One region of the Microlunatus soli genome, then DNA from elsewhere that is predicted to be linked to it. Evidence: riboswitches for the same ligand, from Rfam matches in the RefSeq annotation. Region 1 holds a riboswitch; each other region holds the start of a gene.
The links. Region 1 has a riboswitch for cobalamin ahead of BLU38_RS06260 (ribonucleoside-diphosphate reductase subunit alpha). Riboswitches for the same ligand answer to the same signal wherever they lie in the genome.
Positions count from the first base shown of each region.

Region 1 (3,193 bases):
GCACCAGCCCCTGGGACCAGCGGGAGCCGTCGAAGTTGGTGTAGCTGCCGCGCTCACGGGCCAGGTCGGCGCTGGCGTCGATGGCGTGCCAACTGATGTATTCCATCACTTCGTCGATCAACTCATAGGCCTGCTCGCTCTCATAGCTCAGGCCGAGCCGTTCGGTCAGGTCGGTGAAGCCCATCACACCCAGCCCGACGGCCCGGTTGAGGTCGTTGGACCGCTCGGACTCGGGCACCGAGGAGATGGTGATGTCGATCAGGTTGTCCAGCTGCCGAACGGCCAGCCGTACCGACGTGGCGAGCCGCTTCCAGTCGATCCGGGCCTGCTGCTTGGCGCCGACCAGATGCTTGGACAGGTTGATCGAGGCCAGGTTGCAGACGCTGATGTTGTCCCGATCCTGCGGCAGGCAGATTTCGGTGCACAGGTTGGACAGATGGATGGTGCCGGTGTTGTTGTTCAGCGCGCGGCCGTTGATGGTGTCCTTCCAGGTCAGCCACGGGTGCGAGGTGGTCTGCAGCGAGATCAGGATCGCCCGCCACTGCTCGCGGGCCCGGATCTTGCGGAATCGTCGCAGCTCACCACGCTCGGCCATCGCAACGTATTCGGCGTAGCGCGCGGAGAAGGCAGCGCCGTGCAACTCGACAAGATCACCGACCTCCAGCGGATCGAACAGGTACCAGTCCTGATCACGCTCGACCCGCTGCATGAATTCGTCGGAGATCCAGACCGCGGTGTTGGCGGTCCGGGTCCGACGGTACGGGTCACCGGAGTTCTGTCGCAGGTCCAGGAACTGGGCGAAGTCCAGGTGCCAGTTCTCCAGGTAGAAGCAGAGGGCGCCGAACTTCTTGCCGCCGCGGGAGATCGCCCGCAGCGTCGAGTCGATGGTGTGCATGAAGGGGATCGGGCCGGTCGAGGTGGTGTTGTTGGACCGGATCGGTGACCCCTCGCTGCGTAGCTTGGACACCGAGAAGCCGATGCCGCCGGTGCCCTTGGTGATCCACATGACATCGCGGATCGACTTGGCGATGTGCTCGATGTCGTCCTCGGCCTGCATCACGAAGCAGTTGGACAGCTGCGCGTACGAGGTGCCGGCGTTGACCAAGGTCGAGCCGGCAGCGAGATATTCCAGCCGGGACATCTTGTCGTACAAGGAGATCGCGACCGATGTCGGATCGTCCTCGTTCAGTGCCAACCCCATCGCCACCCGCATCCAGAAGAACTGCGGAACCTCCAGCGGTCGGCGTTCATGATCAGTGATCATGTACCGGGTTCGCAGCGTCTGCGCGCCGATGTAGTGCAGCAGATCGTCGCGATCCGGGTCGAGCGTCGCCGCCAGTCGATCAAGATCGAAAAGCTCGGTCAGCCGCGGATCCAGTAGCCCGGACCGTACGCCGTCGGCGAGGTAACCGGCGAACAACTCATGGTGTCGGTCCCGGATGTCGTCGCGGGTGACGCCGTCGCCCAGCACGGCCTTGTACAGGGTCTTGATCAACAACCGAGCCGCGATGATGTCGAAGGCCGGATCGTCCTTGACGTTGCCGAGCGCGACACCGATCACGGCCTCGTCCAACTGCTGACTGGTGATGCCGTCGAAGAGCGTGATCTCCAACTCCGAGGCGATCTGGGTCGCCCGGGTGACCGAGTCGTCCAGACCACGACTGGCCTCCTCGATCGATCGTGCGATCTCGTACCCGTCGTACGGCGCACGGCTTCCGTCGCGCTTGACCACCGAAATCTCAGACGTGACTGTCATCTGCCCATCCCTCGTGACGTGACTGATTGCGGAGACGCATCCGCGCGATGCGGGGAAGGAGGAACCGAACACGGGGAGCCGGCCGGGCATCAGCCACGGTCGCCGGAACTCCGGTGAGGTCCCACGCCGTCCCACGCGGCAGCGGACCGCTCGGCGACGACGCGGCCGCGTGTCACCTGAAGCGCACTGGCAGGTCTTCGGACTCACGAGCTCGGCCACCCGATCCCGGACGTGCAGGGATCGGGGTGATCACCTACTGGTCGTCGCTTCCCAGGTGTGCTTGCAGGCACCCAGTGCTTGATGACGACGGTCGTTCTCGATCACCGCTGCGGGGCAGTCCCGGACTCGCCCCAACCCTGATACGGGTTGGGCCTACACCGGATTCCCTGTTACCTCCACCGACCTGGATGGCCGGGGGAACCAGCTGCGTGAACCACTATATATGGAAATCACACGTTTGTAACTACCTAGATGTCGTGTGTCGGAAGGGAGATGGGTCGCGGTGGTGACCAGCGGCTCAGGAGGGATCGGCGTCCGCCGCAGCGCGCGCGGCCTCAACCGTGGCCTTCGCGCCGTCCAGCCACTGCTGGCAGATCGCCGCGAGCTTCTCGCCGCGTTCCCAGAGCGCCAGCGACTCGGCCAACGGTGCACCGCCGGACTCCAGTCGCTGCACCACGGCGACCAGTTCCTCGCGGGCCTGCTCGTAGCTGAGCTTGCTCAGGTCCTCTTCGGTCGGCTCGTCGGTCATCGCTGGCTGGTCCTCACTGGTCGCGTAGCGGTTCATCGTGGTCGTGCAGGTGTTGATTTTGGTCCGGCGGCTGGTCGGAGTGCTCGCCGCCTGGTGCGTCGTGTCGTCCGGTCACCCGCAGGTCGAGCCGCCCGCTGGCGAGGTGGGCAACGAGCCGATCGTCGTCGGCGACCTCGGCGGCGTCGGTGACGGTCCGATCCTGGCCGTCGACCAAGATCGTGTAGCCACGATCGAGGGTCGCCTTGGGTGACATCGCCCGAACCCGGGCCAGGATGTGGTCGACCGAGCTCGCCTCCTGGGTGAGCAACTGCCGGATCGCCCGGAAACCCCTGTGCCGGAAGGAATCCAGCTGTTCGTACCGCAGGTCGAATGTCGCTGTCGGATCGGCCAGCACCGGGCGGCTGCGGATCGTGCTGAGCGCCTCCTGCTGTCGCGCGATGATGGAGATCATTGCCGCGGTCGCCCGCTCCCGCGCCTGATCGATCCGAGCCACTTCCTCGGTGACGTCGGGCACCACGCGGCGGGCCGCGTCGGTCGGCGTCGACGCTCGGACGTCGGCAACGAGATCGAGGATCGGCTGATCGGTCTCGTGTCCGATTGCGCTGATCACCGGTGTCCGGCAGCCGGCGACGGCGCGGATCAACCCTTCGTCGGAGAAGGGCAGCAGATCCTCCAGGGAGCCGCCACCT
Region 1 covers NZ_LT629772.1:1,331,178-1,334,370, reverse strand. Annotated here, with positions in the region: gene BLU38_RS06260 (ribonucleoside-diphosphate reductase subunit alpha) at 1-1,756, opposite strand, end outside; cobalamin riboswitch at 1,928-2,196, opposite strand; gene BLU38_RS06255 (exodeoxyribonuclease VII small subunit) at 2,274-2,504, opposite strand; gene xseA (exodeoxyribonuclease VII large subunit) at 2,518-3,193, opposite strand, start outside.

Region 2 (3,193 bases), 2.7 Mb from region 1:
GGAAGTCCGGGGCCAGGACCGGGATCACATCGAGCGACAGCACATTCTCGGTGTCGCCGACCTGACCGGCGATCGCCACCCGGCGCGGTTCCGATTGCAGCACCGTGCTCCCGTAGGCGTCTTGAGGTGAGCGGATACCGGGTCTGCCGGTCACCCGATCGATCTCCGGAGCCAGCCGATCCCGATCCCGACGCCGAGCGCGAGGCTCCGGTTGTCGAGGAATTGCAGCCGGTCATCAGCCCGATCGCGACGACCATGATCGCCACCGTCGCCGCGCGCCATCGTCGTACCACTACCAAACCCCCATGATTCGTCGTCTGCCGTCGGGCATCTCGCCCCGCTCTGTGAGAATTCCCTGCTGAGCAAGGGATGTTGCGGTGATCGACGCGACACGGTCGCCGACCTCCTCCGTCACAGACAGGTCGTCCAGCCGGTACCGCTGTCGTCCAGTGCCAGCCGCAGCGCTCGCTGCAATTCGCGTTCGTCGGCCGGCGGGTGCGGGAACGGGATGAACACCATCTGCCCGCCGAAGCCGCCGACCGTCTCCAGCTCGAAGCCGCCGCAATCGATGGCGCCGATCGAGGCGCCGGCCACCGCATCGTGCGGTACGCCGAGCAAACCGGCGCTGACCGCCCGCAGCTCATCGGCGTGATCGGCGTTCAGGTGCGCAGCGATCACGGCGCCGGCGGCGATGATCGGATCCGGACCGGCCATCGCATACTCGTCGACGGTGATCGGGTGATACTCCGTCTCACCCGGAAGCCGGATCGCCGCGGTCACCACATGGAACCCGATGAGTCGGGTGATCCGCCGACTGACGCAGTGGGAACAGTCCTGGTGATCCCGCCTGATCGCTTCGATCTTGGGTACCGCCTCGGTGTCGGCCAACGGCCAGAACTGACCGACCAGCCGGACGAGTCCGAGCCGGGGGTGCAGACCCATCTCGATCCGCCCGCAACCGGCGAACAGCAGCTCATCGGCCACCTCGTCGTCGGTCAACAGGATCGGGGAGCCGCATTCCTGGTAGTAGAGCGCTGTTCCGGCCTCGTCTCCGGCAGCCCAGGCCAGTGTCGAGCTTGCGGACAGGGCCGAGCGCGCGCGTTCGGCGAACGACAGCTGAATCAGACGGCTACCCACGGAACTGACCACGAAGGTAGGTTAGCCTTACCTCACGGATTATGGAACCCCGGACACGCGGAGTGCGGTGTGCCCGAGGGAAGACGCTTCGCTACGCTGTGCGAACACGTCAGGGAAGGCCGGTGAGAGTCCGGAGCTGCCCCGCAACTGTGAGACCCGGATCGGGTCGAAGCCAGATACCTGCCGTGTGAAGTACCCAACGGTCACGACTACGCGGGTGGTCCGGTCCGAACTCAGCGCATCCTCCGGGATGCGCTGCCGTCCGGTTCCTCCCCGTCGCGTGCCCCGTCGCGAGGGGAGACACAGAAACGTGGACGCAGACACCGCGGATCACGGACGGTCGATCGGCCGCCGAGGTCTGTTGGCCGGGACGGCTGCTGTGGCAGGGGGAGTGCTGCTGCCCGGCTGCTCGAACGGAACCCCCACCAGGGCCACCCGGGGTGCAGGGAATTCCACCATTGCCGAGTTCACCGCCCTGTACGAGGGTGCGGGTGCCAGTGAGGTGATCGATCCCGGCGTCGGGACCATGTTCATCGACGAAGCCCGGGCCAAACACCTGTACGACGGGCTGTTCGAGGTCGACTCGACGATGACACCGGTACCGCGGCTTGCCGAGTCGGCCGAGCCGAATGCCGACGGCTCTCGGTGGCGGCTCAAGCTCCGCGACGCGCGTTGGCACGACGGCAGTCCCTTCACTTCCGCCGATGTGCTGTACACCCTGCGCCGGATCCTCGGACGCCAACACCAGGCCAAGTCGTTCGTGGCGGCGAGCACCCTGGCGGCGATCGATCCGGGAGCGTGCCGGGCCATCGGCGAGCGGACGGTCGAACTGGTGCTCACCTCGCCCTCCTTCGATCTCCCCGCGATGTTGACCTCGTACGGGACCAGGATCGTCCGTGATCGGACCAGCCGTTTCGATCATCCGATCGGGACCGGGCCGTTCCGGTTCGTCTCGTTCGCCGCCGGCAGAGAGCTGACGGCCGAGGCCAACGACGACTACTGGGACGGCAAGCCGCGGATCCGGACCCTACGCATCCTGAGCACCGATCAGTCCTCGCGTCCCGCCGCTGTCCAGAGTGGCCAGGCGGACTTCGCCGATGCATTGTCGCCGTCGGCGGCTCAGGAGCTGCGCCGCCGCGATGATCTTGAGGTAGCCGCGACTGCCAACAGCGGCATCGTCTACTTCGCGATGAAGACCGACCGAGCGCCCTTCGACCATCCCGACGTCCGCCGCGCGATGATGCACCTGGTGGACCGCGAGGAGTTGATCAAGGTCGCTCTGCAGGGACAGGGTGAGCTGTCGAACGACGTCTTCGGCCGCGGCTACCGCTACTACGCCGACGACCTGCCGATGCACCAACACGACCCGGACCGAGCCCGCGGGTTGCTGCGTCGCGCCGGGATGCGGGGGCTTCGGTTCGATCTGTTCGTCGCGCCGGTGGCCGGTGGGTTCGTCGAGGCTGCTCGACTGTTCGCTGCTCAGGCTGCCAAGGTCGGGGTGACCGTCGAGGTGAAGGTCGGCTCGAAGGACACCTACTACACCGAGGTGCTGACCAAGGGGGCGATGGTGATGGGACAGTCCGGCCCGTTGGCGATCCCGTACCACTTCGGGTCCCGACTGCTCAGCGATGCACCGAAGAACGTCACCCGGTGGAAGGACCCGGAGTTCGATCGGATCTATCAGCACGCGCAGCAGACCTCGTCCGACACCGAACGGGCCCGGTCCTACCACCGGTTGCACGAGATCCTCCACGACCGTGGCGGCTACATCTTCTGGGCCACCACACCCTGGTTGACCGCGGCCCGGAAGGGGTATCGCAACATCCCCGCCGCCGTTCCCAATGCGCTCGACTGGGCTCGTTTCGACAAGGTGGCGCCACGATGATCATTGCCCCGTGACGATCCCGTCGAACAGGTCGGTGCACCGTTGGGTACTGCGGCGGGCCGTGATCGCGGTGCTGCAGGTGCTGGTGCTGCTGATGCTGATCTTCGGACTGTCGGTGTTGTTGCCCGGCGATGCCGCGGACGTCCAGAGCAGTGATCTGACGACATCGGT
Region 2 covers NZ_LT629772.1:5,330,426-5,333,618, forward strand. Annotated here, with positions in the region: gene BLU38_RS24410 (ABC transporter substrate-binding protein) at 1-103, opposite strand, end outside; gene BLU38_RS24415 (DUF2470 domain-containing protein) at 412-1,149, opposite strand; cobalamin riboswitch at 1,186-1,339, shown strand; gene BLU38_RS24420 (ABC transporter substrate-binding protein) at 1,448-3,022, shown strand; gene BLU38_RS24425 (ABC transporter permease) at 3,033-3,193, shown strand, end outside.
Region 2: linked by a shared signal. The riboswitch ahead of BLU38_RS24420 (ABC transporter substrate-binding protein) and the one ahead of BLU38_RS06260 (ribonucleoside-diphosphate reductase subunit alpha) in region 1 are both predicted to bind cobalamin.

Region 3 (3,193 bases), 2.7 Mb from region 1:
AAGATGTTGTTGCCGCCGGCGGCATTGACCTGCTTGCTGGGCGCCCAGATCGCTCCCGACTTGTACGCGGCCAGCTGGGCGAATCGAGGTTCGTCGGCCAATGCTTCCTTACGGGTCTTCCAGTTCGTCGAGGTGATCCAGATCTTGGCCTTGCCGGACTTGGTGAACACCTGCTCCAGGTCGGGACTGGCCGAGGACGGCGAGGTGTCGGACTGCCAGGCCCAGCTGCCGCCGGCATCGGTGATCATCTTGCCCATCACCGTCCCGCCGGTCGGCATCGTCCAGACGCCCTGGTACGGCTGGCTCAACAGCACCTCGGTCGGGTCGGCCTTCGCCGCCTTGTTGACCGCGGTCCGGTAGTCGCCGGCGATGGTGTCGAAGGTCTCGGCCGCCCGCTGTTCGGTCCCGGTCAGTGCTGCGAAGAACTTGATCCACTCGGCCTGACCGAGCGGGGTGCGCTCCAGGTATTCCGCGTCGGCCAGCACCGGGATCCCGGCCTTGCGGACCGTCGCATACGCCGGGTCGTCCATCCCCGCGGTGATCAACGCATCGGGCTGACTGGCCACGATCTTCTCCGCATCGGCGGTGCCGGCCGGAGCGAACTCGGTGACCTGGTCGCCGGCGACCCTGCTCCTGGCCGCGGCCGAGTTGATCAAGGACTTGGAGGCGACGCCGGTCAGCACGTCCAACTGCCCGAGCGCCTCCAGGCTGGGGATGTGGGTGGTCGAGGCTGAGAACAGACTGTGCACCGGGGTGCTCAGCTGTGGTGCCTCGGCCAGCTCGCCGGTCAGGTCGGGTTTCGGCGCACCGCACTTGACCAACACGTAGCTCTCCGGCTTGCCGCCGACCTCGGGCCGCTGGACGGTGATGACCTGGTACGACTTGTGGTAGCTGATGTCGAAGTTCGTTGCGTACTCGAGCTTCTGCTTGACTCCGAAGTAGTCGGTCTTCGGGTCGAAATCGCTGATGCAGCCGGGCGACCCGCTGGACGGCGCCACCCCGGGAGCAGGCGACGATCCGACCACTCCGCAGGCGGTGGCAGCCAGGGTGGTGACGATCGCGACCAGCGCCATCGCTGCCTTGCCGGGCGTGCGATGCAGCAGCTTGTTGATCATGTACGGCGAACTCCTCGTGCACACAGCTGACGCCGGGAGTCCGACCGCGACACCCGTCCGACGGATCGTGGTCGGCAGAGTGTCGGCGATCTTCCCTCGAGACCCCACGACGCACGGATCGGCGATCCGCGCCCCGACGGCAGGTTTTCGGACTCGTGGGCAGCGGGCCGGATCACCGGGCCCGTTCGGCCTACCGACTACCGCTTCCCAGGAACCGTTCACCGCCGGATCGAGGTCCGGCGCCGTTCCCAGTGCGCTCTTGCAGTCGTCGTTCCCACTCACCGCTGCGGGGCAGTCCCGGTCTCGCACCGGATTCCCTTCCCGTCGGCAGCAGCGAGTCTATCGCTCAGCCCGGATCCGGGCTCAGCCCGGATCCACCACCGGTGGATCGGACTCAGAGATGGGAGAGCACGATCGCACTGCGGGTGCGGACGACGTCGTGGTGGGTGCGGATCTCGCCGAGCACGCGTTCCAGGTGGCCGGCATCGGTGCACCGGACGACCAGCAACCCGTCGGCCTCGCCGGTGACGGTGTAGCCGTCGTACACCTCGGGGATCGCGGCGGCGAACTCCTTCATCTGCTCCGGCGGGATCTGTCCGTTGCAGTAGATCTCGACGAACGCCTCGATGTTCCAGCCGAGTGCGGTCGGATCGACGTCGGCACCGAAGCCGCGGATGATGCGGTCCTGCCGAAGCCGATCGACACGGCGCTTGGTGGCCGCCGTCGACAACCCGACCTGTTGCCCCAACGAGGCATAACTTTGCCGGCCGTCTTCCATCAGCAACGCAAGAAGCTTGCGATCCGTGTTGTCGATCCGCAACGATTCGTCCCTCTCCGTCCTTGCAGAGCATAACCCGTGCGAGCCGCATCGAGTCCCGCCGCGACGACCGGGTTCGTGACAGTTGTCAGTCGGGACTGCTGACATTCCGGCGACGTGGCCCGGCCGGCCTCGGAGAAGACTGATCGGCATGGCACTGGACCAAGAACTCGACCCGGCCGTTGCGCCCGGTCACCCATCACCGGCAACGACCCCGACGGCAACCCCGGCGATCCACCTGACCGGACTGACCAAGAGCTACGGCGCGGTCCGTGCGGTCGACGGCATCGACCTGAGGATCGATGTCGGCGAACTGGTCGCCGTGCTCGGCCCGAACGGCGCCGGCAAGTCCACCATGAACGAACTGATCACCGGGCTGGTGCAGCCCGACAGCGGCCGGGTCGCGGTGTTCGGTCGGACACCGCGACAGGCGGTCGAGGCCGGTCTGGTCGGTGCGATGCTGCAGGCCGGTGCCTTGCTGCACGAGGCGACCGTCGGTGAGTTGTTGCGCCTGATGCACGGTCTGCACAGCCACCCGCTCCCGGTCGGCACGGTGATCGAGACCGCAGGCCTCGGGGACTTCCTGCGGACCCGGACCGACAAGCTGTCCGGCGGCCAGGCGCAGCGACTCCGCTTCGGTTTGGCGATCATGGCCGACCCACAGTTGTTGATCTTGGACGAGCCGACCGTCGGGATGGACGTCGAGGTCCGGCACGAGTTCTGGAACTCGATGCGCCGCTTCGCCGAGGGCGGTAGGACGGTGCTGTTCGCCACCCACTACCTGGAGGAGGCCGACCAGATCGCGGACCGGATCGTGGTGATCAACTCCGGCACCGTGGTGGCCGACGGGACCGGCGCTCAGATCAAATCCGGTGTCCTCGGCCGGACGATCTCGATGGCCGCCGACGGTGTCGACGCCGAGCTGTTGAGCAGGCTGCCCGCGGTCAGTGACGTGGAGCAGCGGGCCGGGCGGATCCTGATCCGGAGCAGGGATTCCGATGCCACCCTGCGCGGACTGGTCGGCGACTTCCCGGCGGCGTACGACATCGAAGTGAACGCGGTCGGCCTGGAAGAAGCCTTCCTCGAGTTGACCACCCGGCGATGAGCACCGCCACGCCGTCGCAGGCCGGTGCGGTGCACCGGCCGATCCGGCTCCCGGCACCGCTGCACTACCTGCTGCACACGCTGCGACTGACGGTCAAGAACACCGGCTTCATGATCTTCTCCGTCGTCACGCCGGTCGTGCTGTACGTGGTCTTCA
Region 3 covers NZ_LT629772.1:4,029,281-4,032,473, forward strand. Annotated here, with positions in the region: gene BLU38_RS18405 (ABC transporter substrate-binding protein) at 1-1,115, opposite strand, end outside; cobalamin riboswitch at 1,257-1,434, opposite strand; gene BLU38_RS18410 (Lrp/AsnC family transcriptional regulator) at 1,510-1,935, opposite strand; gene BLU38_RS18415 (ABC transporter ATP-binding protein) at 2,084-3,037, shown strand; gene BLU38_RS18420 (ABC transporter permease) at 3,034-3,193, shown strand, end outside.
Region 3: linked by a shared signal. The riboswitch ahead of BLU38_RS18405 (ABC transporter substrate-binding protein) and the one ahead of BLU38_RS06260 (ribonucleoside-diphosphate reductase subunit alpha) in region 1 are both predicted to bind cobalamin.

Region 4 (3,193 bases), 2.4 Mb from region 1:
GGTGACCCGTTCGACCAGTTCGACCGGAAGCTCGTCCAGCCAGTGGCGGTAGGTCGCCGCCGGGATCCGGATCGGCTGCCCGGACAGTTGCTCGGCGGTCAGCCACTCCGGATCCTGGCCGCCGGCGTCGATCAACGCGTGGATCAGCGCATTGCCTGCGGTGGTATCCGGCTCCTCGTCTTCCACGGCGGGCAGCGGATCCAGGCCGGGGATGCTGTGGCTGTCGCCCAAGTCGTAGCCGGCCTCGCGCATCAGCCGGAGCAGCCTGATGGTCGAGACCGGGGTGTCCAGCCCGACGGCGTTGCCGATCCGGGAATGCTTGGTGGGGTAGGCCGACAACACGATCGCGATCTTGCGTTCGGCCGGCGGCGTCGACGACAACCGGGCGTGTCCGACCGCGATCTCGGCGACCCGGCGGCAGCGTTCGCGATCGGCGACGTAGTGCGGCAGCCCCTCGGCATCGGTCTCCTTGAAGGAGAACGGGACGGTGATGATCCGGCCGTCGAATTCCGGTACGGCGATCTGGGTCGCCACGTCCAGCGGGGTCAGTCCGTCGTCGGAGGTCGCCCAGGTCGCCCGGTCGGTGGTCAGGCAGAGACCTTGCAGGATAGGGACGTCCAGCCCGGCCAGGGCGGCGACATCCCAGCCCTCGTCCTGTTCTCCGGCCGACGCGGTTGCCGGTCGGTTGCCGCCGGCCGCGAGCACGGTCGTGATCAGCGCCTGGTAGTCGCCGAGGTGGGTGATCAGCTCCGGCGGAGCATCCCGCAGCGACGTGGTGAAGATCGGCACGCCGAGGCCGCCTGCGGCATCGATCGCGTCGGCCAGCGCCTCGACGTAGGCGGTATTCCCGGCGACGAACTGGGCACGATAGAAGAGGATGGCGATCTTCGGACGGTCGTCGCCCTCGGGCGGAGTGTCATGGGGCGGAGTGCGCAGCGGTCCCCAGGCAGGATGCCGGACCGGCGGATCGAATCCGTCGCCGCTGAGCAGCACGGTGTCGGACAGGAAGGCATGCAGCTGGGAGAGATTGCCCGGCCCACCCTCGGCCAGATACTGGTGGGCGTCGGTGGCGATCCCGATCGGGACCGACGACTGTTCCATCAGGGCCGCATCGGGTGACTGCTCACCGCCGAGCACGACCAACGGCCGACCGGCCGAACGTAGCCGGTCGATCTCGGCCCGGTAGGCCTGCGGCGATCCGAGCAATCGCGCGATCACGATGTCGGCACCCTCGAGCAGCCGCGGATAGTCCTCGATCGGGGTCCGGCTCGGGTTGGCCAGCAGGTAGTCCGCGCCGCTGGCGCGTGCCGACAACAGGTCGGTGTCGGAGGTGGAGAGCAGGGCGATACGCATGCGCTGATCAGTCCTTCTCCGGGTCCTCGCCCGGATCGAATGATGGGACAGAACTCACCAGGCAGTTCCTGACTCTCACACCGGTGGGCGTGATCACAGTGGCGGGACCGTCCCGGAATCACACCGGGTTCCTGTTACTGGCGAGTGCTCCTCACCCTAGACGATTGATTCCGCCGCTGTGACCGCGTCCGACGGTCGGCGCCGCAACCACCGGGGGATCGATGGTCCTTATGATGTGCCGGTGATCGATCCGGGACATCTGCGTGCAGACCGTTGCCCGGGACTGCTCTCACCGCATCGGGCTGAGGACGGGCTGCTGGTGCGGATCCGAGTTCCCGGTGGGCGGCTCACGACCGTGCAGCTTGCCGGTCTGGGGAGGTTGGCCGCCGAGTACGGGCAGCCGGAGCTGCACTTGACGTCCCGCGCCAACCTGCAGCTGCGCGGGGTCAGCGAAGACCGGCTGGACGATCTAGGCGCTGCCGTCGCCTCGCTCGGGCTGCTGCCCTCGCCCGAGCACGACCGGGTCCGCAACATCGTCGCCTCGCCCTTGGCCGGACTGAGCGGTCGGCCGAGCCTGGACCGGCTGATCACCGAGCTGGACCGATCTCTGTGTGCCGCCCCGGAGCTGGCCGCGCTGCCGGGGCGCTTCCTGTTCGCCCTGGACGACGGCAGTGGAGACGTCGGTTCGCTGCGCTTCGACCTCGGCCTCCGCCGGCTGAGCACGGACACCGCGATGATCATGATCGGTACGTCCGACGAGCCCGTCGGTGCAGTGGTCCCGACGGTGCACGCGGTGCCGGCGATGATCATGATCGCCCGCCGGTTCGTCGCAGTGCGCGAGACGTCGCCGACCGCCGGCTGGCATCTGCGGGAGATCGATCCGGGCCGACTCGCCGGCGGCCTGCGCCCGATCGGCGAGCTCGTTGCCGGTGGCGACGTCCCGCCGGTCGAGGAAGGCGCCGTCGCCGTCGGCTCGGTCGACGGCGCCGCATCGGTCGCGGTCCCACTCGGTCGGTTGTCGGCGCCGCAGATCAACGCCATCGTCGGTGCTGCCGGCGACGGATCCGGCTCCGTCATCCTGACCCCCTGGCGCGGAGTTGTGCTGCCGGATGCAGCGGCTCGGCTGCCGGAGCTCGCAGCCGCCGGCCTGATCGTCGAGGCGGATTCGTCCTGGAACTCGGTCACCGCCTGCGTCGGGTCACCCGGTTGCGCGCGGTCGGCGATCGACACCCGGGCCGCGGCCACCGAGCTGGTCAGCTTCCTGGAGTCGCGCCGCGCGTTCCCGGTGTCCCGGGAAAGCCGGGCCAGCCGGATCCATCTCAGCGGATGTGATCGCCGGTGCGGACGTCCGACCGGAGAGGTCGTCGACCTGATCGCGCCGCCCGACACCGCAGCCGCGGTCGCCGCACTCGATGCAGGACAAGGCGAACCACCCAGCCGGCGGACCAGGTCCGACCATGATCAACCGACAGCAGGAAGCGCGTGATGGATCGACCACCCAAGCTCTACGACTACCTGGACGACGGGCAGCAGATCTATCGCAGATCCTTCGACACCATCCGCGACGAGGCCGACCTCGACGGCGTGCCCGCCGGGGCGGAGTCGGTGGCGGTGCGGATGATCCACGCCGCCGGTGACGTCGACATCACCGCAGACCTGCGGATCCATCCGCGACTGGTCCCGGCTGCACGGGCTGCGTTGCAGGACGGCAAGCCGTTGCTGGTCGATGCGACCATGATCGACGCCGGCATCACCCGGCGCCGGCTGCCGGCCGACAACCGGGTGATCTGCCGACTGCACGATCCGCGCGTCGCCGAGATCGCTCGAGCGTGGGGGACCA
Region 4 covers NZ_LT629772.1:5,660,317-5,663,509, forward strand. Annotated here, with positions in the region: gene cobN (cobaltochelatase subunit CobN) at 1-1,353, opposite strand, end outside; cobalamin riboswitch at 1,396-1,530, opposite strand; gene BLU38_RS25960 (hypothetical protein) at 1,595-2,839, shown strand; gene BLU38_RS25965 (precorrin-8X methylmutase) at 2,839-3,193, shown strand, end outside.
Region 4: linked by a shared signal. The riboswitch ahead of cobN (cobaltochelatase subunit CobN) and the one ahead of BLU38_RS06260 (ribonucleoside-diphosphate reductase subunit alpha) in region 1 are both predicted to bind cobalamin.